One region of the Mesobacillus boroniphilus genome, then DNA from elsewhere that is predicted to be linked to it. Evidence: riboswitches for the same ligand, from Rfam matches in the RefSeq annotation. Region 1 holds a riboswitch; each other region holds the start of a gene.

The links. Region 1 has a riboswitch for cyclic di-GMP ahead of DYI25_RS16865 (hypothetical protein). Riboswitches for the same ligand answer to the same signal wherever they lie in the genome.
Region 2: linked by a shared signal. The riboswitch ahead of DYI25_RS15265 (OmpL47-type beta-barrel domain-containing protein) and the one ahead of DYI25_RS16865 (hypothetical protein) in region 1 are both predicted to bind cyclic di-GMP.
Region 3: linked by a shared signal. The riboswitch ahead of DYI25_RS14795 (HNH endonuclease) and the one ahead of DYI25_RS16865 (hypothetical protein) in region 1 are both predicted to bind cyclic di-GMP.
Region 4: linked by a shared signal. The riboswitch ahead of DYI25_RS19780 (anti-repressor SinI family protein) and the one ahead of DYI25_RS16865 (hypothetical protein) in region 1 are both predicted to bind cyclic di-GMP.

Annotation. Positions count from the first base shown of each region.
Region 1 covers NZ_QTKX01000002.1:814,146-821,681, forward strand. Annotated here, with positions in the region: gene DYI25_RS16845 (Gfo/Idh/MocA family protein) at 1-23, shown strand, start outside; gene DYI25_RS16850 (lactonase family protein) at 135-1,190, opposite strand; gene nadE (ammonia-dependent NAD(+) synthetase) at 1,459-2,280, shown strand; gene DYI25_RS16860 (hypothetical protein) at 2,326-2,670, opposite strand; cyclic di-GMP riboswitch class I at 3,002-3,087, shown strand; gene DYI25_RS16865 (hypothetical protein) at 3,352-3,576, shown strand; gene DYI25_RS16870 (acetyl-CoA C-acetyltransferase) at 3,626-4,813, opposite strand; gene DYI25_RS16875 (GntP family permease) at 4,880-6,322, opposite strand; gene DYI25_RS16880 (acyl CoA:acetate/3-ketoacid CoA transferase) at 6,360-7,536, opposite strand, start outside.
Region 2 covers NZ_QTKX01000002.1:491,619-499,154, forward strand. Annotated here, with positions in the region: gene flgK (flagellar hook-associated protein FlgK) at 1-115, shown strand, start outside; gene flgL (flagellar hook-associated protein FlgL) at 126-1,016, shown strand; gene DYI25_RS15240 (DUF6470 family protein) at 1,076-1,630, shown strand; gene fliW (flagellar assembly protein FliW) at 1,645-2,094, shown strand; gene csrA (carbon storage regulator CsrA) at 2,100-2,321, shown strand; gene DYI25_RS15255 (flagellin) at 2,473-3,582, shown strand; gene DYI25_RS15260 (hypothetical protein) at 3,822-3,995, opposite strand; cyclic di-GMP riboswitch class I at 4,159-4,245, shown strand; gene DYI25_RS15265 (OmpL47-type beta-barrel domain-containing protein) at 4,329-7,536, shown strand, end outside.
Region 3 covers NZ_QTKX01000002.1:363,034-370,569, forward strand. Annotated here, with positions in the region: gene DYI25_RS14780 (transposase) at 124-903, shown strand; gene DYI25_RS14785 (LytR family transcriptional regulator) at 1,124-2,098, opposite strand; gene DYI25_RS14790 (phosphatidylinositol-specific phospholipase C/glycerophosphodiester phosphodiesterase family protein) at 3,030-3,953, shown strand; cyclic di-GMP riboswitch class I at 4,082-4,169, shown strand; gene DYI25_RS14795 (HNH endonuclease) at 4,257-5,153, shown strand; gene DYI25_RS14800 (hypothetical protein) at 5,234-6,085, shown strand; gene DYI25_RS14805 (hypothetical protein) at 6,085-7,536, shown strand, end outside.
Region 4 covers NZ_QTKX01000003.1:495,563-503,098, reverse strand. Annotated here, with positions in the region: gene map (type I methionyl aminopeptidase) at 1-532, opposite strand, end outside; gene DYI25_RS19800 (type 1 glutamine amidotransferase domain-containing protein) at 899-1,414, opposite strand; gene DYI25_RS19795 (late competence development ComFB family protein) at 1,617-1,892, shown strand; gene treR (trehalose operon repressor) at 1,930-2,655, opposite strand; gene DYI25_RS19785 (helix-turn-helix domain-containing protein) at 2,952-3,272, shown strand; gene DYI25_RS19780 (anti-repressor SinI family protein) at 3,391-3,516, opposite strand; cyclic di-GMP riboswitch class I at 3,546-3,631, opposite strand; gene DYI25_RS19775 (helix-turn-helix domain-containing protein) at 4,288-4,635, shown strand; gene DYI25_RS19770 (pseudouridine-5'-phosphate glycosidase) at 4,798-5,724, opposite strand; gene DYI25_RS19765 (carbohydrate kinase) at 5,737-6,834, opposite strand; gene DYI25_RS19760 (nitrous oxide reductase accessory protein NosL) at 7,083-7,536, shown strand, end outside.

The DNA of each region.
Region 1 (7,536 bases):
TCAGGTTCCCGAGTGACAAATAAAAAACAGGGCAGGTGCTGTGAGAAGCATCTGCCCTGTTTGTAATATTCACTTTGAGAAATGTCCAGCTCCCGCGCTTTTCGGGGCTGACCAAGTCGCTTGCGCTTTTCTGATTAGTAATTCAAAAACTTCACGCATACCGGGTCCGGAACTTTTACATCAGACTGCAATAATGTCAATTTGCCTGTTTCCTCATTCCGGGAAAATAGAACGACATTGCTGGAATTCTGGTTAGTCGCAATCAGGAATTCCTCACTAGGATCTAGTACAAAATCCCTCGGCCAATTCCCTTCTGTCGATGTGTGTCCGACATATGAAAGCTTGAAGCTTTCAGAATCTACCTGGAAAATAGCAATACTGTCATGGCCGCGGTTGGCAGCGTAAACAAATTTCCCGTCAGATGAAATATGGATGGCGCTTCCCTGGTTGTTTTCAGTGAAATCCGCGGGAAGAGTAGAAACCGCCTGAAGATGTTCAAAACGGCCATCTTCAGAATGATATCTATAGACAAGGACTTCTGAACTGAATTCTGTCATCAAATAGGCAATATTGTTGTTTGGATGGAAAACAAGATGTCTTGGACCGCTTCCTGGGGTTACACGCAATACGCTTTTCTCGATTAACTGGCCGTTATCCAGGGAGTAGGTGATCAACTGGTCGGTGCCAAGGTCGATGACTGCTACGTATTTTCCATCCGGAGTGAAACCGGCATAGTGAGTGTGCGCTTTTTCCTGGCGTTCATCAGGACCTGAGCCTTCATGTACAGCACTTGATAAAACTGCCTCAATACTGCCATTTTCAGGGTTTAGCAGATACGAATCTGCAGAGCCTTTATGATAATTTGCGGATAAAAGCAGGTTGTTTTCTCTGTTCACGCTCACATGGCATGGAGACGCTCCTGCGGAAAGCTGGGTATTGATGAACGATAATTCTCCTGAATCCTTAATGCTGAATCCTGCAACACCACCCGATCCCCCTTCCTTTGCAACTGCATATAGAAAGCGGTTATCTTCGCTGATTGTCAGGTAGGTAGGATTTTCAAGTGCTGCCTCGGCTTTCACTTCAACGATTTTTCCATTTGCAGCATCAAGTGTAAAAGAATAGATGCCCTCACTATCGCCTTTAGTATATGTACCGAAATAGCCTGTGAATTTTTCATTAGCTGCCATTTTTAATGCCTCCAATTTGATTTAAGCATTTATAGTCTAAGTTATAGTCTAGCAAAAAAATCGTGGCGGACAAAATGTTACGAACAACAAGCGATTGGGTAAAATAGTAGATGAGAGCTTCATCTTTTAAAACGGAATGTTAGATAACCTGACCAAAATCTGGACTTTAAACTTTTTAAGGGATATGCTTTTTTTAATGGTGTTCTCGCAAAGGCAGTTTATTGTGAAAGAGCATGATGAATAGTTCATAGTGTTTAGGAGGTTCATTATGAGTTTGCAAAAACAAATTATAGAAGCGTTGAATGTTCGCCCTGAAATCGATCCTCAGGAGGAAATCAAGAAGAGAATCGACTTTCTGAAGGAATACTTACAGACTTCAAAAGCAAAAGGGTTCGTTCTTGGAATTAGCGGAGGCCAGGATTCCACACTTGCCGGAAGACTGGCACAGCTTGCAGTAGAGGAACTGCGCTCAGAAGGTACTGAGGCCAAATTCGTGGCTGTAAGACTCCCATATTCAGTGCAAAAAGATGAAGAGGATGCACAGAAAGCACTGAAATTCATCCAGCCTGATAAAACGATCACGTTCAACATCCAGCCAGCAGTAGATACTTTTAATACGCAGTTTGAAGATGCCATCGGCGATAAAATGACTGATTTTAACAAGGGTAATGCGAAGGCTCGAATGAGGATGATCACCCAGTATGCAATCGCTGGTCAGGAAGGTTTGCTTGTGATTGGTACCGACCATGCCGCGGAGGCCGTAACAGGATTCTTTACCAAATACGGTGATGGCGGAGCCGATTTGCTGCCACTAACTGGCCTGAACAAGAGACAGGGAAGGGAGCTGCTCAAAGCATTGAATGCAGAACCAAGGTTGTATCTTAAAGAGCCAACAGCTGATCTTCTTGACAACAAGCCGCTCCAGGCCGATGAAACTGAGCTTGGTGTGAGCTATGAAGCCATCGATGATTATCTAGAAGGAAAGCAGATTGACGAAGCAGATGCCGCTAAAATTGAAAGAAGATATCTAACTTCAGAGCATAAACGACAAGTACCCGCATCCATGTTTGATTCATGGTGGAAGAAATAAGACAAAAAAGCCTGGCTGATATTTTTTATCAGCCAGGCTTTTCCTTTACTCAGATTGGGCAATTGCAAAATGAGGTGCTTCTTCTCTTTCGGTGACTTTATCAATTTTATCCGTAAACATTTGGAAGACTCTTTTTTTCTCTTCCAGTTCCTTGATATATTCCTTTAAATCATTAAATTTCTCTTCAAATGGCTGATGGTACAATTCACGGATCTTCCTGTTCAAGTCAGGATTGACGGTTGATTGCACAACCTGCTTCGTGATGTTGAATTTATATGTATATACCTTTAGCTCATTTTTTACTTCTTCATATTCCGCGTCAATTTCTTTAAGAATCTCTTCAATTTCTGCTTTCCATTCATCTAGCGACATCTTAACATGCTGTTCCATACGGATCCTCCTGCCATTCGCCTGTAATAAAGCTTCTTCTCTCTATTCTAGCAAGTGAATTTTACATGGAGATTGCTGGTATATTACAATGTTAAAACAATCTACTCCGAACCAGAGCTCCCTTCGGACAAAATCAGGGGACGAAGCAGGGAAAATGTCTGAACAAGTCCTGCCCTTCCCTTCCCAAAAGACGTGCCTATCAATCTGCGACAATAAATGTTTCGCGGATTATGTTTTCACATTATCTGGCCGTGGGATAATAGACTCATATTTGTAATTAATTGGCGAATTTTGTTGAAAAAATAGTCCTTAAGATTTATATTTTAATTAGAACTGAAAAAGGCAAACTTATCGAAAGGTAAGGACGCAAAGCCACGAGTCTAAGGCTTTTTTAGCTATGATCGTCGGGTTGCCAAAAAAGATCGGATGCAATAAAAAGATAGGTAAATGGTTTTGCTTTACCTCTTGTCGAAAAAATCCGCCATCTTTTTGGGGATTTTTTATTTTGGAATGTCCCTTTCTACACAATATTGCAAAAAGAACTGAATTTCACGTTTGCATATTGCGAGATAGGTTAAATAATACTTAAGTTACTTGACAGGACAAAATAATATAATCCTTTTGGCAGGTTTGGTTTTTAGCAGATAGGATTTCAAATTTTAACGGAAGGTGGAGGAATCGTTGACTGTATTATTTGGGACGGTAGAGTACTTCGAACGGGAGATAGAGTTTCATTTATCAGAGATAGAAAAAAGAGAACGGCTGATAGAAGAAATCAACCAAATTCAAATGAAGCTTGAAGAAGAACTGCTGAATGATTTTATTTGCGACGAGAAGCTAAGGATGGAATGCTTACAGAATTTATCAAATGCTTGCAGTAAATTAACTGAAGATTATGTAGTTTGAAAACTACTAAAATATAAAAGCCTGTGGTCCGGACCACAGGCTTTTACTATTAATCAATATTTTCTATAATGGTCGCAACGCCCATGCCGCCACCGATACAGAGAGTTGCCAGTCCGTATTTCTGCTCTCTCTTCTTCAATTCATGGATAAGCGTTACAAGGATTCTTGCGCCGCTCGCTCCAATTGGGTGGCCTAGCGCAATCGCTCCTCCATTGACGTTAACATTTTCTTCACTCATGCCAAGCTCCTTCATAACAGAAAGGGCCTGGGCTGCAAATGCCTCATTTGCTTCGACTAAGTCGATATCACTTAATTCCATATCTGCTTTTTTCAAAGCTTTCTTAACGGCATCGACCGGGCCGATTCCCATGATTGATGGGTCAACACCAGCAGAAGCATTCGCCTTGATCGTAACAAGCGGAGTGACTCCGAGTTCTTTTGCCTTTTTGCCGCTCATCACGACTACAGCAGCAGCTCCGTCATTGATTCCGGAGGCATTCGCTGCAGTGACCGTTCCGTCCTTTTTAAATGCAGGTCTTAATTTTCCTGCTTTCTCAAGAGTGCTGCCGAATTTAGGGTGTTCATCCTGATCGACTATGATTGGATCTCCTTTTCGCTGCTTCACTTCGACAGGGACGATTTCATCCTTGAAACGTCCAGAAGTAATCGCTGCTTCTGCTCGATTCTGACTCTTGACTGCGAAAGCATCTTGTTCATTACGTGAGATTTCATATTTTTCCGCAAGGTTTTCAGCTGTAATGCCCATATGGTAGTCATTGAATGCACATACAAGACCATCGCCAAGCAATGTATCGACCATCTTTTGGTCGCCCATTTTGAAGCCTTCACGTGCCCCCTTTAGAACGTAAGGCGCCTGGCTCATGTTTTCCATTCCGCCAGCGACAACAATATCAGCTTCACCTGCTGCAACTGCCTGATATGCCAGGTGAACAGCTTTCAAGCCAGACCCGCATAGTTTATTGATCGTCATGGATGGACATGTCTCAGGGAGTCCTGCTCTCATCGCAGCCTGACGTGCCGGGTTTTGGCCCAGGCCAGCCTGAAGGACATTTCCCATGATGACTTCATCGACAACATCCGCGCTGACATTCGCTTTTTCCAGTGCCGATTTAATAGCCGCTGCGCCAAGATCCACGGCTGATACTTTTGAAAAAGCTCCGCCAAATGCTCCAGTAGCGGTCCTTACTGCACTTGCAATTACAATTGTATTTTCCATTTTAACTGCCCCTTTCGAAATCAAAATAAGAAAGGGGGAATGTCTCCCCCTATGATCTTGTTATTATTATACTAGTCCAGTTAGCTTGTAGACTGCAATGATGAAGAATACAGCTAATGTCTTAATGATTGTGATCGCAAAAATATCTTTATAAGACTGTTTGTGTGTCAATCCTGTAACAGCAAGCAATGTAATGACCGCTCCGTTGTGTGGAAGTGTATCCATGCCACCGGATGCCATTGAGATGACACGGTGCATAACCTCTGGCGGAATATTGAATTCAGTGATGGCTTTCATATACGTATCTGCCATGGCACTCAATGCAATTCCCATACCACCAGAAGCAGATCCTGTCACACCTGCAAGTGTAGTTGTCGTTATTGCTCCATTGACAAGCGGATCTGTAAATGTAGACGAAATTCCTTTACTTACAACTGAGAATCCTGGCAGAGAGGAAATGACTCCGCCGAATCCATATTCTGCTCCTGTGTTCATGGCAGCAAGCAATGCTCCGCCGATTGCCGTGTTGACGCCGACCTTGAATCCGCCCGTAACCTTTTTAAAATCATATAAAAGAGTTGCGATGATCCCAAGAAGCAGAGCCAATTCAACGGACCAAATGCCTACTACTCCAGACATCTGGACGGTTCCGTATGATTCAAGCCCGATTTTTGAAAAATCAAAGCCATCTGGATACCATTTTGGCAGGTTCACTGTAAAGAATTTGTTAGCTAACCCAACGAGCACTAATGGTGCAAAAGCCATTATAGCTCTTAATGTGCTTGTTTTAGCAGTCATATCAATGCCGTTAACGCCTTCCTCAAGTGCATCAGCCTCAGCTGCAGCAGCGGATTCAGCGTTATCAAATCCATAGAAGCCTTCGCCGCGTTTGGCAGCTTTCTTTCGAAGCGTTTCAAGATAAAGTATACCTAATGTGAAAACAAAGATCGCACCAATGATTCCGAGTCCAGGTGCAGCGTAAATATCAGTCCCAAAAAAGCTTGTTGGAATAACGTTCTGGATTTGTGGCGTGCCTGGAAGTGCGTCCATCGTAAAGGTAAACGCTCCAAGTGCAATCGTTCCTGGAATAAGTCTTTTAGGAATGTTCGCTTGTCTAAATAAATTTTTAGCAAAAGGATAGATGGCAAAAACGACTACGAATAAACTAACGCCACTGTATGTTAAGATTGCGCCCATTAATACGATTGCAAGAATCGCACGTGTGCCGCCGACCAATTTAATGATCGATTTTGCGATGGACTCGGCAATTCCAGACATTTCAACGACCTTACCGAAGATCGCACCGAGTAAAAATACAGGGAAATAGTTCTTAATGAATCCGACCATCTTCTCCATGAAGATGTTGCTGAAAAAAGGAAGCACATGGCTTGGATCTGTCAGCAGCACGGCAAGCAGCGCTGCAATTGGAGCAAACAGGATGACTGAATATCCTTTGTATGCAGTGAACATCAACAAACCGAGTGATAAAAGTATAATAAATAGCTCCATATTGGGAACCCCTCTCTAATACACAAGATATAATTGCTTAGATTGCTGCAATATTACTGAAATCAACGGGTGTTTCATTTTTCATGCCCATGGGCTCATCCGTGAAAATCCGGCTGTCCATTAATTTTAAGTCTTTGGCAATCAGTGGACGGAAATTCATTTGGGCAAGAATGTCTCTTTCTATATTGATTCCAGGTGCAATCTCTGTGAGTGTCAGGCCTTCAGGCAACAGTTCAAAAACAGCGCGTTCGGTAATATACATTACCTTTTTCTGATTTTCACGTGCCACATCACCGCTGAAAGTAATTTGTTCTACGTCTTCAATGAATTTTTTGGCTTTGCCCTCCTGAAGGATTTCAAGCGTGCCGTTGCTTGCATTCACCTTTAATCCGCCAGCAGTGAACGTTCCGCAAAAGGCAATTTGCCCCGCATTTTGGGTAATATTGATGAATCCGCCGCATCCGGCAATTTTAGGGCCGAATTTCGATACGTTAATATTGCCTTTTACGTCACATTGCGCCAGGCCAAGGAATGCTGCATCGATGCCGCCGCCATCATAATAATCAAACATATATGGCTGGTCAATGATCGCCTGTGGCCCGATTGAGCAGCCGAAGTCCAGTCCGCCAGCTGCTGTACCGCCAATTGCACCAGGCTCCAGCGTTGGAGTGAACTGGTCATTCATTCCTTCTTCCTGAAGGACGTTCGCAATAATTTCTGGCACGCCGATTCCATAGTTTAATACTTTAATATCTTTGTTCAATAACATTGCCGCACGACGGGCAATCACTTTGCGTTCATTTAACGGATATTTCTTATCTGACTGCTGGTGAACAACATCGCCACGGTAAAAATCTTCATTATGCTGTGTGCCGAATGTTTGCATATGGTTTGCCATGTTTTCAACAATGACAACATAATCTACTAAAATTCCCGGAATAGCGACCAGCTTAGGATCGATTGAGCCGTTTTTGACGATCTTCTCTACCTGGACAATCACTTTTCCGCCGCTGTTGCGGGCGTTCATCGCAATTGATAGGATTTCTAGTGTAAGAGGTTCTTTTTCAAAGCTAATGTTACCATTTTCATCGGCAACCGAACCTTTCAGCAGTGCAAAATCAAGTTTCTGTGTTTTATAGGCAAGATAAGGGTTTCCGTCAAAGCTTACTTTTTCGACAATCTCATCTTTTGTGTTTGTATTCAGTTTGCCGCCA
Region 2 (7,536 bases), 320 kb from region 1:
AATGACGAATATGATCCAGTTCCAGCATGCCTATAATGCATCAGCGCGGATGATCACACTCCAGGATGAAATGCTGGATAAAATCATCAATGGCATGGGAACAGTCGGAAGGTAAGGTGAAATAAATGCGGATCACACAATCGATGCTCGCCTCCAACTCGCTTAAGCATCTAAGCGAGAGCTACCGGAGGATGGGGAAATACGAGGACCAGTTATCCACTGGCAAAAAAATAACAAAGCCTTCCGATGATCCAGTCGTCGCGATGAAGGGCATGACATACCGCTCAAACTTAAAGGAAGTTGAACAGTACAAACGCAATCTGTCAGAGCTATACCTCTGGATGGACAACTCAGAGGCAGGAATCGACCAGGCAAACAGCGCGCTGCAGCGTGTACGCGAGCTGACGATCCAGGGAATGAACGATTCCTATAGTCAGGAAGACCGCCAGGCTATAGCCCGGGAAGTTGAACAGCTGAAGCAGAGTCTTGTGGCAACTGCGAATACCCAGGTGAGCGGCAGATATATTTTTCATGGTACGGACGTCATGAACCCGCCAGTTCCGCAGGAAAACCCTGTACAGGTTGCCGCTAACATAGCAGATGAGGATATAAACAACTATAAAGTTGAAGTTTCCCGCGGCGTTTTCATGAAGGCGAACGTGAATCCGGCGAATGTTTTCAATCAGGAGATGTTTGATACGGTTCAAGCGATTCAAGATGAGCTCGGAACTGCCAATCCGCAAAGGATGGACGAGCTGTTGAAGGATCTTGATAAAGTCATGAACACATTGTCTGCAGAACGCTCAGAGCTTGGCGCGCGCTATAACCGCCTCGAAATGGTTGAAACCCGACTTGGAGAGCAGGAAGTCATGGCAACGAAGATCCTGTCCGACAATGAAGATGCCGATATCGAGCGGGTCATCATGGACCTGAAATCGCAGGAAAGCGTACACCGCGCAGCATTAAGCGTAGGTGCACGGATCATCCAGCCGACATTGATGGATTTCTTAAGATAAATTTAGAGCCTTATCAAGCTATTTGATAAGGCTTTTCTTATATTGGGAAGGGGAAGCCTATGAATATACCTCAACTTAGGATGGAATCTACTTTTGCTAGAATCGGAATAGAAACACAGTCAGCCAGATTGGAAATCCAGCAGCCGCAAGCATATATGAGCATCGAACAGCCAAAGGCGGAAATGATGGTGGACCGAAGACCGTCAAAGCTGACGATTGATCAGTCGAGAGCTTTTGCAGATGCTAATCTGAAAAGCGTTTTTCGAATGACAGAAGAAAATGCCCAGGCAGGATATCAGGCAGCAATGAATGCCATCGCCACCATGGCCCAGGAAGGTGATGAGCTGATGATGATCGAACATGGTTTCTCAGCACTCCGAAGCCAGGCCGAGCGAAACAGCCTGCCTCCGCAGGCAGATTTCAATATTGGCTGGATTCCATCACATAACAGTGTCAAAATAAATTATGACCCGGGTGATTTGAACATCCGATGGAACACGCAACCTGTTAAAATTGACGTAAGACCAAATAAGCCAATTATAGATTACTATCCGGGCAAAACAGATATCTACCTGCAGCAGAAAAATTCACTCAGGATCGATTTTGAAGCTTAAAAGGAGACTTTGAAATGAGACTTAATACAAAATACCATAATGAAGTTGAGATAAAAGAAGAAGAAATTTTACATTTTGAAAAGGGGATTCCGGGGTTTCCAGAGGAAACTAAATTTGTCGTCTTGCCGCTGTCCGAAGACGGATCATTTTCAGTTATGCAATCCGTAGCTACTTCTGAACTAGCATTCGTCATTGCCAGTCCGTTTGGGTTTTTTCGGAGCTATGATTTCAAACTGGAAGATTCAGTGGTGGAAGAGATTGAGTTGAAATCCGAGAATGATGTCGTCGTCTATTCCATCCTGACCGTCGAAGATCCTTTTGATAAAACAACTGCAAACCTTCAGGCGCCAGTCATCATCAATAAAGCAAACAACAAAGCAAAGCAGGTCATTCTCATAGAAGAAGGCTATAAAACAAAGCACAGCCTGTTCGGCAAAACAGAGCTGCACAAGGTAAAGGGGTGAGATGAATGCTCGTACTGACACGCAAAAACGGCGAAACCATCAAAATCGGCGATGACATCGAAATCACCATCGTCTCATCCAAAAACGACCAGGTCAAAATCGGCATCAAAGCACCCAAAACCATCGAAATTTTGAGAAAAGAAGTCTACGAACAAATCCAGGAAGAAAACCAGCAGGCATCAAAAGACATTTCAGGTTTACTAGTGAATCTAAAGTCCCGAAAATAATTTATATTTTTTTCTCAAAACTATTAAACAAACAAAAACTCCAGACGATAAATAAATTGTAAGGGAAAATAAGGGCGGCCGCCTTATCGACCCTGACCAAATTAACAGGTTCACAAGGATGTGAACCATACATTCAAGGAGGAAAATTATAATGAGAATTAATCACAATATCGCGGCTCTTAATACACATCGCATGCTAAACTCAGCTACAGGCGCGCAAGCTAAATCAATGGAGAAGCTAGCATCTGGCCTTCGTATCAACCGTGCAGGGGATGATGCTGCTGGTCTAGCTATTTCTGAAAAGATGCGCGGACAAGTTCGTGGGTTAGAACAAGCTTCTCGTAACTCACAAGATGCAATCTCATTAATTCAGACTGCTGAAGGTGCTCTAAACGAAACTCATTCTATTCTTCAGCGTATGCGTGAACTATCAGTTCAATCTGCCAACGGTACAAATACAGATGAAGATAGAGATGCACTCAACAAAGAGGTAGTTGAATTAAAGAGTGAGATTGACAGAATTTCTAGTCAAACAGAGTTCAATACTCAAAAATTAATTGATGGTACTTTTGGTACTCAGGTAGACCAGGATACTACTTCATCAACAATACTTGCAGTTGCTGGTGTTACCGGCGCAAATACAAATGGTGGTGTAGATGCAGGTACTTGGACCATTACTGCTGGTGATGGAGTGGCTGTACCGACAGGAGCTTTTTCAATTTCAGATGGTACTACTACTCTAGTATCTCAGGTTTGGACTGATGGAGATGCTGGTACTTTAACATTTGGTAATGGCGAAATTACTGTTTCGCTTAACAATGCAGCTTTAGGTGCAGACTTAGACGCAACAGCTATTGTAATCTCCGGATCAGGTAATACATTCCAAATTGGTGCTAACGAAAACCAGACACTAGCGTTATCAATTGGAGATATGAGTACTAAAGGGTTAAGTGTTGATGGAGTGGATATCTCTACATCAACAGGTGCCCAAAGTGCTATTACTAGTATTGACACAGCAATCAAATCTGTTTCTGATGAGCGCGCCAAACTAGGTGCTAACCAGAACCGTTTAGAACATACTATTAACAACCTAAGCACATCATCTGAAAACCTAACAGCTGCTGAATCTCGTATCAGAGATGTTGATATGGCAAAGGAAATGATGGAGCAAACTAAGAATTCTATTCTTTCTCAAGCAGCACAAGCAATGTTGGCTCAATCAAATCAGATGCCTCAGGGAGTTTTACAACTTCTGAGATAATGATAAGGGCGTCTTATCTGGTAACGGATAAGATCATCACTGGGTGAATTGCTGGGACTTCCTAAAGCTTCATCAACCACAGCGTAGCTGGAAACAGCAGGCGTGAAGGTTTGAAAATGGTGAAGATACAATAATGGATAATCAGCAGCCGAGCTCCTGTCTCGAAAGAGTGGAGAAGGTTCAACGACTAGGGAATACGGTCTAAGGTGAAGGCTATGGCTATGAATCCCGTAGGGCAGCTAAGCTGTCCGAAGTGCCCGGCCCCTGATTACAGGGTGAAGATATAGTCTATTCTGCAACTGAAAGGTGCAGTCGCAAAGCAAGCGAACCAACAACCACAAGGAGTTCTTCAACTTCTTCGTTAATATCTCAAGATGGCCATCTGTAAGACGGCCATCTTTTTTATTTATCATAATAAAGTTCACCTTTCTTTAATAAAACAATCCTCAACTGGTTTCTAGTTTTTAAAGTTACTATCTAGTAAAAAAAGAATGGATATATTAGAAATATAGGTGAAATAAACTAGAAATTTCCTGTTGTTTAGTAGTATAATAGACTAAAACTCACAGTTATCCAAAGTGAAAAAGGCAAACTATAGGAAACTATAGGACGCAAAGCCAAGGGCCTGTTCCATGTTTTTATGGATGGCAGCCGGTTGCCACAAGGAATCATAGTCTGTTTACCTATGAACCTTGTTTAAGGTTCTTTTTTGTTTGGATTCTGTCCGAAAGGCGGGACGATTTTTAATGGAAAGACAGTTTTACAGGAAATTGACTATTCTTGCATTATTCCTTATGTTTTCTCAAGTTTTTTATCCACTTGGTAATGCACTAGCTTCAACAAGTGTTCTCCCTCCTAGTAATCTGGCAGCCCAACTGGTTACCCCAGATGATGTGAAACTCACATGGAGTGGAGTATATGGTGCGACTGGCTATAACATATACGAAATTACAGAAGGCCAACTAATATTACGTGATAAAACTACAGCTACGAGTTATAACTTTAATAATCTAGCAGAAGGATCGTACAGGTATGTGGTTTCAACACTTAGTGCAGAAGGAGAATCCGGACCTAGTGCTCCTGTATCTGTCGGTATCGTTTATCCTGAGATGGTTGGACCGACCACTCTTTCCAAGGCAGTATCCAACGGAAATGATATTACTTTAAGCTGGCCTGCATCAACATATGCTGACCAATATCATATTTATCAACTTTCGGATGATGGCCAAAAATCTTTAATTGCATCACAAACATCAAGATCATATAAGATTACCAATGCTCCTGAAGGAAGCTTTACCTATGCTGTAACTGCGTCCAACTCCTTGTATGGAGAGTCGGAGCTTTCTCCGTATGTAAAAGTGGATATTGTATATCCAACAATGAATGTTCCAAATAACTTTAGTTATACGATAACAAATGGAAATGATGTAACCCTTAAATGGGATACAGTCTCATATGCAACAGACTATAAAGTATATGAGATTACTACAGAAGGAAAAGTTTTAAGAAACACAGTTGCAGGTACAACGCTAAAATTTACTAATGCTCCAGCAGGTGAATACGTCTACGAAGTTCACTCGAACAGTGACCGGTTCGGAGAGTCAGCAGAGGGTAGCCGAGTGTCAGTCACTATTGGTGAAATTGTCATGACAGCTCCTGAAAATTTCATCTATGAACTTAAGAACATTAATGATATCTATCTGAAATGGGATAGTGTTGCCTATGCAACCGGCTACAATATCTATGAAATAGTTAACGGGGAAAAACTATTAAAAAGTGAAAAAGTGACTGGTACAAGTATTACATATTTAAAATCAGAAGCAGGGAATCATACTTATGTGATTCACTCGTTTAGTGACCGATTTGGCGAGTCTGACGAAGGCAGCCGGGTAGACTTATCTATCGATCAGGTAACGATGGAAGCACCAGCTAATTTTACACATGAAATCCAAAATGGGAATGATATCGTTTTAAACTGGGAAACCTCTCCAAATGCTACAGGGTATAAAATCTATCAGGTAGTGGATGGTCAAAAGGTATACAAAGCAACTGTTTCAGATACTTCTTACACGTTCGCAAAAATGCCAGCCGGTGAATACACTTACGAAATTCACTCATACTCAAGCAGATTCGGTGAATCCCTAAAGGGGAGGCAGCTTTCAGTTACACTCGTACTACCAGTAATAAAAGCCCCTTCCAATTTAAAAGAGACTATCATAAACGAAACTGATTTCACTTTAACTTGGGACTTAGCTGAATATGCGGATAGTTACAGGATATATCAAATGGTTGATGGTCAAAAAAAATATGTTGCTGCTGTTAGTAATTCAAGTAAAGGATTTACAAGCATGCCGTCTGGAGAGTATACATATATCGTTTACTCATACTCCTCTCGTTTTGGTCTATCAGACGAAGGGTCACAACTGACGTTTACCTTAAAAGGAAAAACTATGCTTCCTCCTGAAAATCCTGCTTATACAGTCACAAATGGCAATGACATTAAGCTCAATTGGACTGCTGCAGAGAATGCAACAGGATACAAAGTATACCAGGTAGTAGGCAGTGAAAAGGTTTTAAAGAAAACAATAACCGGAACGGTTACAAGCTTCTTAAACTTACCTGCTGGCGATTATCATTTTGTCATTCATTCAAACTCTACACTTTTTGGTGAGTCGAACGAAGGTTCTGACCTGAAATTCCAATTGGTCCATCCAGTGATGGAAGCACCTGTGGAAGTAAACCAAAGTGTAAGAAATGGCAATGACCTTGTTCTAAGCTGGACAGAGGTTGAATATGCAGACAACTACAAAGTATATGAAATAGTTAACAATGAGAAAGTATTGAAGTATGAAGGTTCTGCATTAGCAAAGGTTATTTATAAAGTGCCAGCAGGAAACCATACTTACATAGTCCATTCTTTCAGTAACCGGTTCGGAGAATCAATAGCAGGTAAACAATTAACGGTAACTATACAAGACTACACTATGGATCCACCTGAGATTACAAATCAGACTGTTACAAATGTTAATACTCTAAAACTCGAATGGGCACCTGTTGGATATGCAACAAAATACAATATATATGAAATTATTAACGGAGAAAAAACACTCAAAACTACAGTAACAGGTACTACCGCAACAATTTTTAATATTTCTGAGGGAGAACATTACTACCAAGTTCATTCTTTTAGTGATCGATTTGGCGAGTCACCAGAGGGTACTGCAGTACCAGTTGATATTGTTTTTCCCGAAATCAAGTCACCGGAGAGCTTAAATAACGAAATTAAAAAGGGTAACGATGTAGTTTTAAGTTGGTCAGCTACTGACTTTGCTACAAATTACATGGTGTATGAACTGATTGGTGAAGAGAAAATACTGAAAACAACTGTTGCAGGTTTGACGACAACACTGGTAAATGTTTCAGAAGGGAACCATACTTATATTGTTCATACTTATAGTTCAAGGTTTGGAGAATCTCCAGAAGGGAACAGCCTTGTAGTTTCTGTTATATATCCAACAATGGAGGCTCCTGATAACTTTTCTAATAGTGTTACAAATGGGAATGATGTTATCTTAACATGGGAAAAAGCTGATTATGCAACGAACTATAAAGTCTATCAGATTGTTGATAATCAAAAAGTTTTAAAAAGTACTGTAACTGGTACTTCTGTAACATACGAAAATCTTCCTGAAGGTAATTATGAATACGAGATACATTCGTATAGCAACCGTTTTGGTGAATCACCAGAAGGTAAATCATTAACCCTTGAAATGGTTCACCCGATCATGCAAGCGCCAGAAAATCTGACACACACCATATCAAATGGAAATGATATTACACTTAACTGGAGTGGCGCTTCGTATGCCACCGGTTATAAAGTGTTTCAAATAATCAATGGTGAAAAAGTTTGGAAGAAAACAGTCTTCGGAACTTCAGTAAGTTTCACTAATATGC
Region 3 (7,536 bases), 450 kb from region 1:
AATGACTGATTTTTCTGAGTGGTATATGATGTAAAGTAACCACATTTTAATCTCCTTCCTTCCTCTCTGAATCAACTCTTTTATTGAATTTCCAAAACAAAAATTTTATAAGTGGTGATCAATATGGCTCGTAAAGCTAGGGTGAAAAGCACTAGTGGTATTTATCATGTCATGTTTCGCGGGGTGAATCGGCAGGATATTTTTCATGATGATGAAGATAGGATGAAGTTTCTTGAGATTCTGAAGAAATATAAGGAGTATGCTGGGCTTGTAGTGTATGCCTGGTGTTTAATGAGTAACCATATCCATCTGCTTTTAAAAGAGGGGGAGGAGGGAATTGGGGCGACGATGAAGCGAGTTGGTGTGAGTTATGCGTTATTTTTTAATTGGAAATACCAGACTTCGGGCCATCTGTTTCAGAATCGGTTTAACAGCGAAAGTGTAGAACAGGATGATTATTTCCTCACGGTGGTCCGGTACATCCATCAAAATCCGGTGAAGGCAGGAATGGTAGGGAGGGTGGAAGATTGGCGGTGGAGCAGTTGTTCCGGGTATTATGATCAACCATGTTTCCCGGAAGGTTTGCTTGAAAGAAGCAGGGTTTTGCAGATGTTTTCGCCTGATGCTTCCATCGCTAAGGAGAAATTCAGGGAATATAATGAACAAACTAATCAAGATGAGTGCCTCGAGGATTATCCGTTTAAGCGCCGGAGATTGACCGATGAAGAGGCAGGGCATGAAATCAAGGAAATCCTCGGTACCCGGGAAATCGCTCAGGTGAAGAGCCTGCCTAAAGATGAAAGGGACATTGTGTTAAGGAAAATCAAAAGTATTGATGGTTTATCTCAGCGTCAGGCAGCCAGGATCCTCGGTATCCCGCCTAGTCTGGTTTTTAAGGTATAAACAACTTTAGTAAGAATCCTCATTGAAAATCCACAATAGCAATCCTACCATATGAATGATCCTGTAAATGGTCCAAAAGGAAATTGAACTTTTATATCTGCACAAGTGTTATGCGTATTGCTATAGGGACTGGAAAATCAGTGCATCGTGATAGTTGCGACGATTACTAATGGCAGAAAAATGAAGAGAAGCAAAGGGTACGTCCCCATGCTTCCTTCTTTTAGTTTGGAGATGAAACAGGGGAACTGTCACCTAAATGCATTTGTAGTTCATTTTGGACTTTTTGTTTTTCTTCTTCTGGGATGATTTGATAATAGATTTTATCGATGATTGTTCCTGTTCCTGTTAGCTGTAATTGTTGAATGTCTTTGCTGGCATTTTTATAGTGTTTTTGGATGTCTGCCATTTCTCTCAGGGTCAGGTTGGTTTTTACGTTTTTGCTTAGGGCTTCTAGTATTTCGTCTAACTTAGTGATGGAGCTGAAGCTTCTCCCTTTGTTTATTACACCCTGTATGACTTGCCGCTGTCTTTGCTGCCTTCCAAAGTCCCCGTTTGGATCTTCTTTTCTCATCCTTACATACGCTAAAGCTTTATTTCCGTTTAGATCGATTTCACCTTCTTGGAAGTCATAACCGCCTTGGGAAAAAGTTAATGTATTGTCAACCGTAACTCCGCCTACAGCGTTTACGATATCTTCAAAGCCTTCCATATTTACTTGAACAAAATAGTCGATCGGGATGTTCAGGAATTCCTCGACTGTATCTATGGACATCTGTGCACCGCCAAATGCGTAGGCATGATTAATCTTGTCGTCAAATCCTTTTCCCACAATTCGAGTTCTTGTATCACGGGGAATGCTTACCATTTTAGTAGAGTTTAGTTCAGGATTCACCGTCATGACAATCATTGTATCCGATCGCCCTTTGTCACCAGGTCGGGCGTCCACACCCAGCAACAATACGGAAAAGGGCTTCCTGTTTTCATCGCTTACTTCATCGCTTTCTGCATGGGCGATGTTCTTACGCTGATCAGTCGTCTTGCGATCAATCGGCTGATGCATCGTTTCTACCGCTTTTGAGACAGATGAATAAATAGTGTATAAATAAACGCCGGCTCCTATCATGATCAATAATCCTATGATTCCCATAATTTGAAGCCTGGTCATCTTCTTATTTCTTCGTTTATTAAACCTCACATAACAACCCTCCAAATAAAATTTGATATTAAAAGTTCCTTGACCCTCCGCAAAGGAGTATCTTTAACGGAAGTATCTCTGGTCGTTTTTGCTAAAATCCTTTTTATATAATTCTTCAGAATGAATTTTTTTAGAAGTAACGATATAGAAGGGAATTGGATTTATAGCAGTTACCATTGATTTGCTGACTAGCTTCTCTTGATTAATAATTTGACGTACACCTTCTCAAAATTGTTACGATGAGCGGAGAAAAAAGTAATCCAACAAAAATCCTTTATTGGCTTTGCTGTTGAGATGAGCCTAAAAGGTTTAGGGCATGTTTGTTCTCTAATGATCTTCAGGTCCTTTTTCATGTCTTTTGAAAGAAGGCCTAATAGTTTATTATAGTAGTCCATTTTTTCTTAGGTTGTTCATTGGAAGGGAAACGGATTGAAATCATATAGATTGCTAGATTTTGAGCTATTTTGCCGTTCGGTACATAAGTGTTAAAATGCCTAACTTAATTGCATTTTGAAGAGTAGACGATAGATTCCATCTTTATAATATTCCTCGTGGATCGCTTTCAGAACCGCTCATTGCTGCAAAACGGGCAAGTCTTTTTAATCCTGCTAAATTCTCCCTTTGAGAAATTATGCCTATACTCCACCAGCCGCTTCTCCAAATAATCAAACTGTATATACTTATTTAATTCCTCAAAGACACCAAGTTTAATCATCATTAGAAACAGTTCTTGTGCTACGATTCACTGGTAGCCAACCAAGACCTCTATTGATTTGGACCGAGGGAATTTTTCCTACAGTAGTGTTCCGGTGTTTAGGACTTTTATATGACAGAAGAAAATTAGACTGTATTCAACATAAAATGACAAATAATTACAAAGGTGGTCAAATTAGTTTAAAAACGATATACTAGTTTCCATAGAAGACAACTTATGATGATCGGGAGAGAAGCGAAATTGAAACAAGGAAAGTGGTCTATTCTTTTATTGTTCATATTGGCAGCTATTACTCTGGCTGGTTGTGGCAAAGATGCAGTCAATGAGAATGTGTTAGCGAGCGAGGCAGCGGCAAAAAAGAAAGAGAAAAAACAATCAGTTTTAGCTGATAAGCCTGTGGTTCTTCATGGACTTGGATTTATTGAGGGACATATGGTTACAAACTCTATCGAGGCTTTTACAGCGAACTATGACCGGGGTTTCAGAGTGTTTGAGGTTGATTTGCAAATGACTTCCGATAATCGTTTAATTGCCCGGCATGACTGGGAATTGGTCCATTATGAATGGTTAGGGCAGGAGGTTCCTGAAGTAGGAGGGCCAAAGCCGTTTGATGAAATAATGCCTATGAAGATCCATGGTAAGTATACTGCACCATCATGGGAGCAAATCCTGGAGCTGATGCAGAAGTATCCGGATGCTTACTTTGTGACTGACACGAAAGATAAAGAGGAAGAAATAGTTCGTCAATCCTTCTCATATTTGGTAGAGGCGACAAAAAAGGTTGATCCGGAACTGCTGGACCGTGTCATTCCTCAAATTTATGATAAGCCTATGCTTGGTTATATAAAGGATTATCATGACTTTAACGAAGTAATCTATACGTTGTACAAACACACAAATGAAGACATCCCGACTCCGAAAGATTTGGCAGAATGGTCCGCCGCCAACAACGTAACGGCGATAACAGCCTTGCCATTCCGATTAACAGAAGAAATGCAAGCCGCACTAAATGAGAAAAATATCACCATTTACACACATACCATCAACAAACCGGAACACGCAGAAGCATACAGGTCCAGGGGATGGGGCATCTACACAGACTACCTCCTATACGACGGGGAGAATTATATTGCACCTTAAGAAGCACGAGAAAAGAAGCATGGGGACGTTCCCTTTGCTTCTTTTTTTATTGTTCTCGTCGACAAAAAATGACAAATTTAATTGGTTGAATATAGTAGAATTATAATGTGATAAAAGTCCTATTCAAATAATGATAAAGGCAAACTTATCGAAAGGTAAGGACGCAAAGCTGCGAGTCTAAAATCCTAAATGGATTATGATAGTCGGGTTGCCAAAGAAAGTCTCTATATTTACTTGGCTATCCTTTTACTAATAGGGATAGCTTTTATTTTACATATTCCCCTGAAAGTGGAGTGAAAACATATGAGTTTTATTCGGACTATTGGCAAGGGTGCCGGAACTGTCGGTGGTGGTTTGATCGGCGGAACCGTCAAGGTGGCTGGAAAAGCTGTGGGCAGCAAGTGGAAGGACACTGGGGAATGGATTGAAGAGGTTGGAAATGGTATTCAAGCAGCATCCGAGGTTGCATTTGAGAACGCCGGGCAGTTTCTGGATGGCGCTGTTCATGGAGCGTATGGTGCGATAAAACAAGATGAATATCATAAGCAAAAGGGCTTGATGGATTTAAAGGATTCTACCTTTAAGACAATAAAAGGGATAGGCTCTACCGTAAAATACACAGCGCAGAATGTTGGCACTGTATACAAGGGATACTCAAGCGGAGATAAAGACCAAGCCATCAAAGGGATGAAAAATCTCGGGAAAGTTGTAGCCGTATCAGGACTGGCAATCGGTATATTGGACTTCGCAGATGGAGCAGACGTTGCCGAAGCAGAGGAGCTTGTAACCAGGAATGACCACTTGAATGGATATGAACATCCTGAGACTGGTGTTCTTTTTGTGGAAAAGACAGTGGATCTGCCAAATGGCCAGGTGATCGAAGGGACTTTTCCAGTATTTGATGATTCCTTCAATGTCATCATAGCTGAAGAAATATATTCTGAAAGTGATAATGTTCATTTTAGAATAGCGAATGCAACATTGTACCAGGCAATCGTTGAAAACCCGCAGCTTGCCTATGAAATGAATCTGTCTCAATCTGATATCCAAAGCCTTGCAAGCGGGCAAACTCCTGAGGGATACACATGGCACCATAATGAAGAACCAGGACTATTGCAGCTGGTGGATGAAGAGACCCATGCTCAAACAGCCCATACAGGCGGCCGGTCCATTTGGGGCGGAGGCAGTGAAAATCGTTAAGCACAGTGGGAAGCTTATTGTGTTTTAGTAAAGCAGCCGAATGTCCATATTTCAAAAGATTTTAAAAGGGGAAATCAACTATGTTAAATAGCTCATTAAAAAAAGAAGCGATTGAAAAATTAAAGACTGCACTCAACAAATATGAAAGTTCTTCTAAAGCTTTACAGAATAATGCTATTAAACTTCATAATACGCGTAATTACGGAGTAGATGTTATTGCTAAAGTTGAGGCTTACATTAACACGTTAGCTAATACTCCAAAAGAGTTCGAAAAGAGTTTTGATAAAGTTCACGTTAACCTCGCCAGTTTCAAGACGCTTTCTGAAATTTCTTATGATGAAAAAGAAATGATTAAGCTAGCGGGTGGTGGTTCGGCAGCTGGTGTAGCGGCTGGTGTTGCCACAGCTGCTTTTGCACCAACAGCGGCAATGGCGATTGCTACTACATTTGGAACAGCCTCAACAGGTGCCGCGATTTCTGGTTTGTCGGGTGCTGCGGCTACCAATGCGGCTTTAGCATGGTTAGGTGGAGGTGCTCTAGCAGCTGGCGGTGGCGGTATGGCTGGAGGAAGTGCACTGCTGGCGTTGGCTGGTCCTATTGGATGGGGGATTGGAGCAGCCAGTTTAGCAGCAGGCGGTTTTTTTGCAAGCAAAAAAAATAAGGAGGCAGCGATGAAAGCAGATAGGGAGAGGGTTGAAATCGTAAAGGCAACAAAAGTTCTTGATGCTACCTCCGAAGAGATCATGAACTTGAGACATTCAACTCAAACCTTAGCTACAAAGTTGGAGCAAAGTTTAATTTCATTTAATAGTCTTTCAAAAAGTGTAAAATCTTTTACTGATTTTTCACAAGATCAGCGTGATTACTTAAGGGCGATTATTAACAACACTGAGAGCTTGTCAGCATTATTCATGAAGGAAGTTGGAAAGTAATGTCGACAAGTGTGTGGAAGGATCAGGTTACTGCAGCCGGGGTAGAAGGTTTTAATCATTGGAAAACCCAGTCCATTGCTAAGCAGTTAGACCAAATTGTTAAAGATGCACTGCAAGGTCAGCAACAGCAAAATGTTAATTTTGAAAATGCCTTGAAACATATGATGAAAATGCGTCAGTTTCTATCTGAGCCTAAGAATATTTTAGGTTCAGAGCAAACGAAGCATGGAGAAGTGGCAGAACATCTGGAAGTTAATATTCGTAATGCTTGGGCAGCTTTAAAGGGCCAAGGTGATGTTGCCACATTTGATGGAGTGGGCAGAACAGCACCGGAAGACTTCATTTTAGATGGCATTAAGTATCAATCTAAATTTATCAATGGTACTAATAATACACTTAAGCATGTGCTTGAACATTTCGAGAAATATCAAGACCGTTCGATGAACTACTCTATACCAAAGGATCAATATAAGATTATTGAAGCCATTAAATCCGGACAGACTCCTGAAGGTTTGAATGACAAATCGATTCGGGCAATCCTGAAAAAAATTGAGGAAATAGAACGGCAAACAGGCAGGAGTTTCCACGATTTGGTAAAACCTTCTGTCGCAGATTACAGCGAGGCCCAATTAGGTAAAGCAGGAGAAACGGTTTCCAAGCACCAGGACCATATAATAGATGAGAATCAAAAGGTCCAGGATAAAATAAAACAGGATGCAAAAGAACAATCCAAGGCGGTAGAAGCGAAAAAAGGACCTTCAGTTGGCGAAGGAGTTAAAGTTGCTGGGGTAGCAGCCGCGATCGCAGCTTCATTAAATACAATTACGGTCATCTACAGTAAAGTAAAGTCCGGAAAAAAGATTCAGGATTTTAATAAAGATGACTGGTCAGAAATAGGGTTAAGCTCTGCCAAGGCAGGTGCAAAAGGTGGAGTCACAGCCGGAAGTATATATGCCCTGACTAACTTAACTTCACTTTCGACTCCTTTTGCCGGCGCTGTAACCAGTGCGGCCATGGGGATGTCTTCCTTACTAACCGACTTGAATAAAGACAACATCTCCATGGATGAGTTTGTGACCCAGGGACAAATACTTTGTCTCGAAGCGGGTATTGCTGCCACAGGTGGAGCAATAGGACAAATGCTCATTCCGATACCTGTATTGGGGTCCATTATTGGCACAGTTACTGCTAATTTCATCTGGGGTTTTGCCAAAGATAAATTAGGTGCGAGGGAAGAAGAGTTAAAGAAAAAGTTAAATGCATATACTGACTCTCTATTACAAAAAATTGATAAAGCTTACCAAGAAATCATCGCTAAAATTAACCAAAAGTATGCACGATTCAATTCACTGATCGAAGCAGCCTTCGATGTCGAAGCAAATTCAGCGGTTTTAGCCGCAGCATCGGTTGATTTAGCCCGCGAAATTGGTGTAGCGGATACCAAGATTTTA
Region 4 (7,536 bases), on a different contig from region 1:
GTTTTTCATGGATCACCGCACCGATGCCGTGGCCAATGAACTCACGGACAACCGAAAAACCTTCTACTTCCACATATGATTGAATCGCATGGCCGATATCGCCAACTCGATTGCCTGGTACAGATGCAGCAATGCCGCGATACAGTGCCTCTTTTGTAACTTCAAGCAGCTTTTGAGTTTGTTCACTCACATTCCCAACACCATAGCTCCATGCCGAATCCGCCAGCGCACCGTTCAAGTTGACGACCATATCTATTGTGACAATATCGCCATCGTTCAGCGCCTCTTTTCGAGGAAATCCGTGGCAGACCTCATCATTGATACTGGCGCATGTTGCATATTGATAATTCCGGTAGCCTTTCTGCTGAGGAGTGGCTCCATGCTTTTTCAAATAATCCTCGACAAACTGGTCAATTTCCCAAGTGGTTACCCCCGGCTTAATCAGTTTGCGCAATTCTTTATGCACGGAAGCGAGCAGCTTGCCCGCTGCCTTCATATTTTCAATCTCACGTGCCGATTTTAAAACAATCATTCCGTCATCTCCCCGATTCATTTCACCCTCTATATTATCTTATACATAGATTTTCGCAAAATGAACTGGATGATGGCTCATTTCAACGTTAATCTGGCTGTTTTTCTTAAGAAAAGTTCGAAAAGTATAGGTGTTAAACATCAAAATTAGTTTCGCCTTTGATTTTTTGGCGGAGTTCACAATTTTATTGGCGATAATTTATTTTTATTGGCGAAAAAATTATTTTATTGGCGAAAAACTACAACTTATTGGCGAAAATCAAATTTTATTGGCGAACTGGAAATTCCAGGCGTTTTTTTCCAGTTTTCCGTCACAAGCAACCAAAATAAAACCTCCTGCCTCAGCAGAAGGTTTCTAACTTAAACTCTATTGCAATATCTTAAGTGCCTCTCGATTAAACGCTGGGATATCCTTCGGTTCCCTGCTGGTCACGAGCTGGTTGCAGCAGACGACGACTTCTTTGTCCATGTATTTTGCTCCGGCGTATTCCATATCGACGCGGATGGATTTATAGCCGGTGGCTCCTCTGCCTTCAAGCGTTTTTGCGGTAAGCAGCAGCTGAGGTCCATGGCAGATGGCGAAGACCGGTTTCTTCTCATCCATGAATGCCTTGGCAAATTCAACAAATCGCTCGTCTTCACGCAGCTGGTCCGGGGAGAAGCCTCCAGGGATGAAGAGTGCATCGAAATCTTCCGGCTTGACGTTATCGATGCTTTCATCAATTTTAACCTCGGCTTTTTCCTGCTTTCCAGTTACGGCTTTCCCCTGTTCCTTTTCAATCGTCACTACTTCATGACCAGCTTCGGTGAAAGCACGCGAAGGCTCAAGATATTCTACATCTTCAAATAAATCGGTTATTAAACAGGCAATTTTTTTACCCATGGATTCAACAACTCCTTTTAAGAAATTCTCCACTATTTAAAATTCCCTGTCTTACGGCTATGAAACATTTAATACAAGTTCCATTATTTTGTATTAAATCAGGTAAATAGACCCATCTTATATCGAAAACAAAAAAATCATTTTATATTTCCGTCATTCAACTATAATTTAATTTAGGACATCAATAGGGAGAGAAGGCACCATGGATTTTAAATATGTCAATGTAATGGAAGAGGTAGTTTCCACTCTTGTCAATGTGTTGATGATGAGCCCTGATTATCAGACCTTCTGTAATTGCCAGAAGTGCCGGAATGATATCATTGCCATCAGCCTGAACACTCTTCCAAGTCACTATGTCACTACAGAAGATGGCCGGAAGATGGTCTATGAACAACTTAATACTCAGGAAAACAGAGCCTGGATTAATAAAAGAATCATCAGTGCCATCCATCTTGTCGGGAAATACCCGAAACATTAAAAAATAAAAGCTGCCATCAACGGCAGCTTCTTTTTTCTTATATAGACCGGGTATCCATACGTCGGGCAAAATCAACGAAACGGAACTTGTCAGGACGGTGCCTTGACTCGGTATATTGGAACAGGGTAGCATCGTCAAAATAAATATAGTTTTTCACGATGACGATCGCATGGAATCCTTCCATATCGAGGAGCTTCCTGTCCTGCGGGCTTGGTTCCTCTACGGTGAATTCCTTTTTCGCAAAGCTGATTTTTTTCTCAAGTTTCTTTTCTATATACTCAAATATCGAGTTTTCACAAATCTCACGTGACAGTCCTGGCACATGCCTTTCTACGAGAAAATCCTTATCGAGTATGACCCGTTCTTCATCAATATGCCTCACTCTTTTTACCTTCCAAACCTTTTCATCATCGTCAATATTCAATTCCCTGGCTATATCCCGTCCTGCCATTTCGAGAGTGAACTCTTCTACGGTCGTTTTCGCCTTTCCGCCCATGTTCTCCGCCAGTTCTTTAAAACTGATCAATCCGGAAATCGGAAATTGATGTCTTTTCAAATCGAGAACAAGAGAACCTTTACCGCGGATTTTTTGGATGAATCCATTTTGCGCAAGAAGATTCAGTGCTTTACGAATGGTTTCCCTGGACGTTTGATACATATCCGCAAAATCATTTTCAGATGGCAAAATCGTTTTAGGAGGATAATGACCTTCCTGGATCTGTTTGGAAATTTCTTCGTAGATCAATAAATACTTTTTCTGCATACACATCACCCGTACCTTGTCTGATTGCTACTATTTTACCTTTTTAATATCCTTTTGAACACAAATGACAATTGCGTTTGTATTTTTCAAACAATCTTCATAAAATAATGTACAATTCTTAATAACAAAGACCGATATAAAAGCATCGAGATTTTTCCCAACATATTTTTTTATAAAAGTGGACCAAAAGGACTTTAAGGTTGGTTATAATTGTTCTATAAGTTGTTCTTAATATGGAACTATTTTATCAGATTTGTTATGATATAACTATAAATTGATAAGGTGTGTGGATAAAAGTGATCGGTGAACGCGTCAAAAAATTTCGACAAGAAAAAAAAATGTCCTTATCTGAATTGGCAGAACAAGCTGGCGTGGCAAAATCCTATTTGAGTTCCCTGGAGCGAAATCTTCAAACAAATCCTTCAATCCAGTTTTTAGAAAAGATAGCTGGAGTACTGAATGTCCCAGTAGACCATCTAATTCATGAACAACCCGACAAAGAAAATATGGATTCCGATTGGGTCCACCTTGTAAAAGAAGCAATGGATTCAGGTATCACAAAAGACCAGTTTCGTGAGTTTCTGGAATTCAATAAATGGAGACTACACAATAAATAAATTTCAATGGACAGCCTTCGCTGTCCATTTTTATTTTCATTAATAGAAAAAAATAAAAAGCACCTCCATAAGAGCTGCTCGATCACACTTCTTTTGTCTATGTATTGAATTTCTTTTACTACTTGTTAGTCTTCGTTAAAAACTCCCTGATTTCTTCTTTGTTAATTCCCATCTCTAATGCTTCTAATATAAGCTGCATCCATTCTGTATCCAGTTCTTCAAAAACTACCTGCTCTTTAATCAAGTTCTTCCCCCCAAAATACAGTTAGTATTCCAGGCAGTCCGGCCATCATAGTACTTTGCACCTTAGATCCGTAACTTTGCGTCCTAGTTTTTCAACAAGTTTGCCTTTTTCTGAATCTCTATACTCACTTTTTAAGTCCCAATGTCATTGTACCTTGTTCTATATATTTAACATGTAACTATTTGTCGGCAACTATATAAGGATTTTTCCTCTTTTTTTCCAAACAATTACAAAATCACAGAGTGAAAGTCCTTTTATCTGAAAATTTAAACCATTTAAGCAAGGATATTTGTCATATTATATCTCTAATTGTTGAATTCTTTTTTAAAAATAACCCCCATAAATTTGATAATGATTCTATGGCTGGCTGTTTTTTTTATACAGATTCTTTTTCCGGCGAGTTAAAGTCACAACTTTTTCAAGACTGATGGCATTAAAGAACGGGTATCTCGTTAAATCATTTCCGCATATCGGGCACAGCCACTCCCCAACCTCACTGCTGCTAAACGAAGGACGGTTACAACGATCACAATTTTTTCTGTACACGGCCATCCAGCCCCTTTACATAGTTCTTACTTACTTTATTCCATTCGAGTATAGTCCATTTGCATCATTCCTGAAAAAGTCTAAAATATGGCTAATTTTCTTAAAAAAGAACAATAACCGTTCTTTTTTAAGAAAATACTCCGTTTATCTCAGTTTTTTGTATTTTTAAAAGAACTTATTTGTTCGTTATAATGAATAATAATTGAAATTAAAGGAGATTGCCATATGAAGATGAAGGTCGGCGAGAGAATTAAAAGTTTGAGGCTTGAAAAAAAGTATTCCATTAGTGAACTCTCTGAAAAAGCGAATGTGTCCAAATCCTATCTCAGTTACATCGAAAGAGGGATCCAGGGAAATCCTTCGCTTCAGGTTTTGTCCCGTCTGGCAAACAACCTGGATACAACTGTTGAGTATTTGATGGGACAGCAAAACATGAAAGTTGCAAGGATGCCTGTTGATGAGGAATGGGCTGGACTCATAGATGAAGCCATAAAAAACGGAATCAGCAAAGAAGATTTTGCTTATTACCTGGATTTCATGAAGTTTAAGAGCCGGAGCAATCAGGATAAGTAGGTAAAGGCATTTATATAAATTACAATGCAAAACAGCACTTTAGAACAAATATTTTCGTATGAGTGTCGCTTTTCGTACGCCCTTGTATTATGTTTTTAAAGGCTTTGATCTCCTTTTTCAAAACTGTAATGTTACGAAAAAATCCTAAAAAAAGAACCAGCCTTATAGGCTGATTCTCTGTTTGGCCAGGCTGGCTGCAATCTTTGCCCCCACCCTCGCATTATTTTTCACAAGTGCGATATTCGCCACAAGGCTTTTTCCATCTGTTAATTCTTTGACCTTTCCAAGAAGGAATGGAGTTACCTGCTTGCCGCCGATTTGTTTATCCCTGGCTTCACCCAGTGCTTTTTCAATCACATTTGCGATCAAGCTCTCTTCCATTGCGTCTTCTTCTGGAATTGGATTAGCGACGACGATTCCTCCATCAAGTCCCAGCTCCCATTTGGTTTGGATCATCTCTGCTATAGATTCTGGTGTATCAAGCCGGAAGTTAACATGGAATGGACTTGTTCGTGTGTAGAAGGCTGGCAGTGAGTCTGTCCGATAGCCTATAACAGGAACTCCCTGAGTTTCAAGGTATTCAAGCGTCAGGCCAAGGTCAAGAATTGATTTTGCGCCGGCACATACAACCGCGACATTTGTTTTTGCAAGCTCCTGAAGGTCTGCGGATATATCCATCGTAGTTTCTGCTTCTCGATGAACTCCGCCTATTCCGCCGGTCACAAACACTTCAATCTTCGCAAGCTCTGCGCAAATCATCGTTGCTGCCACCGTTGTCGCCCCATTTTTCTTTGCAGATAACAAATACGGCAAATCCCGCCGGCTCGCTTTCTCAACATCTTTGCTCTGCCCCAGGTACTCAAGTTCTTCATCTGACAAGCCAACTTTTATTTTCCCATCCAGTATGGCAATGGTTGCAGGTACTGCTCCATTTTCACGGATGATTTGCTCTACTTCCCTCGCTGTCTTGACATTCTGTGGATAAGGCATCCCATGTGAAATGATCGTAGATTCCAGGGCAACGACCGGTTTGCCTGCTTTTTTTGCTTCGATTACTGCTTGTGAATATTCTAGCCACTTTTCCAGCATGGAGTACCTCGCTTATTTAAAGTTTTGTTTATATGTGTCTAGCAATTGTTTATTATTCAAAATCGGATTTACAGTTTCGATTGATTGCAGCGTCAGGATTGAACAGGCCATGCCAATCTTGCAGGCATCCTCTGTTTGGATGCCATTCAAATGGGCATATATGATTCCTGCAACAAGCGAATCTCCTGCTCCAGTTACATCAATAACAGAAATCGCCGGGGGAATCAGGACGCCAGCTTCGCCTTTCGAGGTAAAATAAATCAGACCTTTGTCTCCGCGGCTGATGACAACCTTCTCCACACCTTTATGTATAATCAGCTCTGCTGCCTTGAAGAAGTCACCTTCATTGTTGATACTAATCCCGGAAATGGCTTCTGCCTCTTCCTTATTGGCAATCAGCCAGGTCACCCCTGTTAAATCCTCCGGCAGCTTTCTCGCTTTCGGAGATGAAACGGGAGTAATGCATAGCTGAATGTTTTCCTTATGGCAACGTTCAATAATCCTTTCAAGAACGCCCGCCGGGAAATTAGTATCCAGCATAACGAAATCTGATGAAGCAAAATAATTCCACTTACGGTCCAGGAATTCAGGTGTGATAAATTCATAGATTGACATTTCTGCTAACGCTACTGTCATTTCCCCCTCGTGGTCCAGTACCGCCGTATACGCTCCCGTAGACTGTCCCTGAAGAGTTTCTGATGGCGTTATATCTGCAAAAGCCTTTGTATATTCCATTAGCCATTGGCCTTCATGGTCATCACCGACAACCGTCAGTATGCTGACATCACTTCCAAGCCTTCCCAAGTTCTCCCCGATATTCCTGGCAACTCCTCCGCATGACTTTGAGCTTTCAGCCGGGTTCGAAGTACGCAGCTCAAGAACACCCTTCGGCCATATTTTGCGGTCGACATTCGCGCCTCCCACACACAGCACCTGGCGCCTTCCCGGTAAAATATACGCCCGTCCTACAAGCTTTCCTTGTTTTATTAAAGAAGAAATATAGCCGGCAACTGCTGAACGCGATAAATCTGTTTTCGAAGCAAGATCAATCTGTGAAATGAACGGATCCTCTTTTATCAGCTTTAAAATAAGACCCTCTTTTTCGTCCATGTTGCGCACCTCTCTATTTCCAAAATATAGCTTACACTTAAATTTTAAACCTTTATCTGAATATACACAACTTTATTAATATTTGATTGAGTACTTAAAACCACTGGTATACAATATTCAAAAAGCTTGGAGATTTTTCACAAAATCGTCATAAAAATAGTGTGCTTCTCACGCTTATCCCACTGATTTTTCGCATTTTAATCACAACTCCCTGATAGGATTAAATTCGATCAAAGGAGGAGATTTGAATGAAGAAATTTTTTGCTATTATGATGGCATTCTTTTTAATGACAATTGTTTCTGCCTGCGGTGATGAAGCTGGCGAAAACGAGAAAAAAGACAGTCAAGAAACTGCAGCAACAGAGGTGAAACACGAGGAGGATGACCATGCAGATGGCCCACACGAACCAGGTGCTGATGATGTTTGTGCTTTCTGCAATATGAAGGTATATACGGAAGCTAACCCAATGGGCGTTTTCACAGCTCAGGCAAAAATGAAAGATGGAGAGTATGTATTCTTTGACGACTCAGGCTGTCTAGTGAATATCCCAAGACGTGATGACGTTGAATTCGAGGAAAAATGGGTGCGTGATTATATAACATCTGAATGGATCGATGCAGATTCCGCAATTCCTGTAAAAGCAGACCTTAAAACCCCTATGAAATACGGCTACGCTTTCTTCAAGGACAACGAAAGCGCCG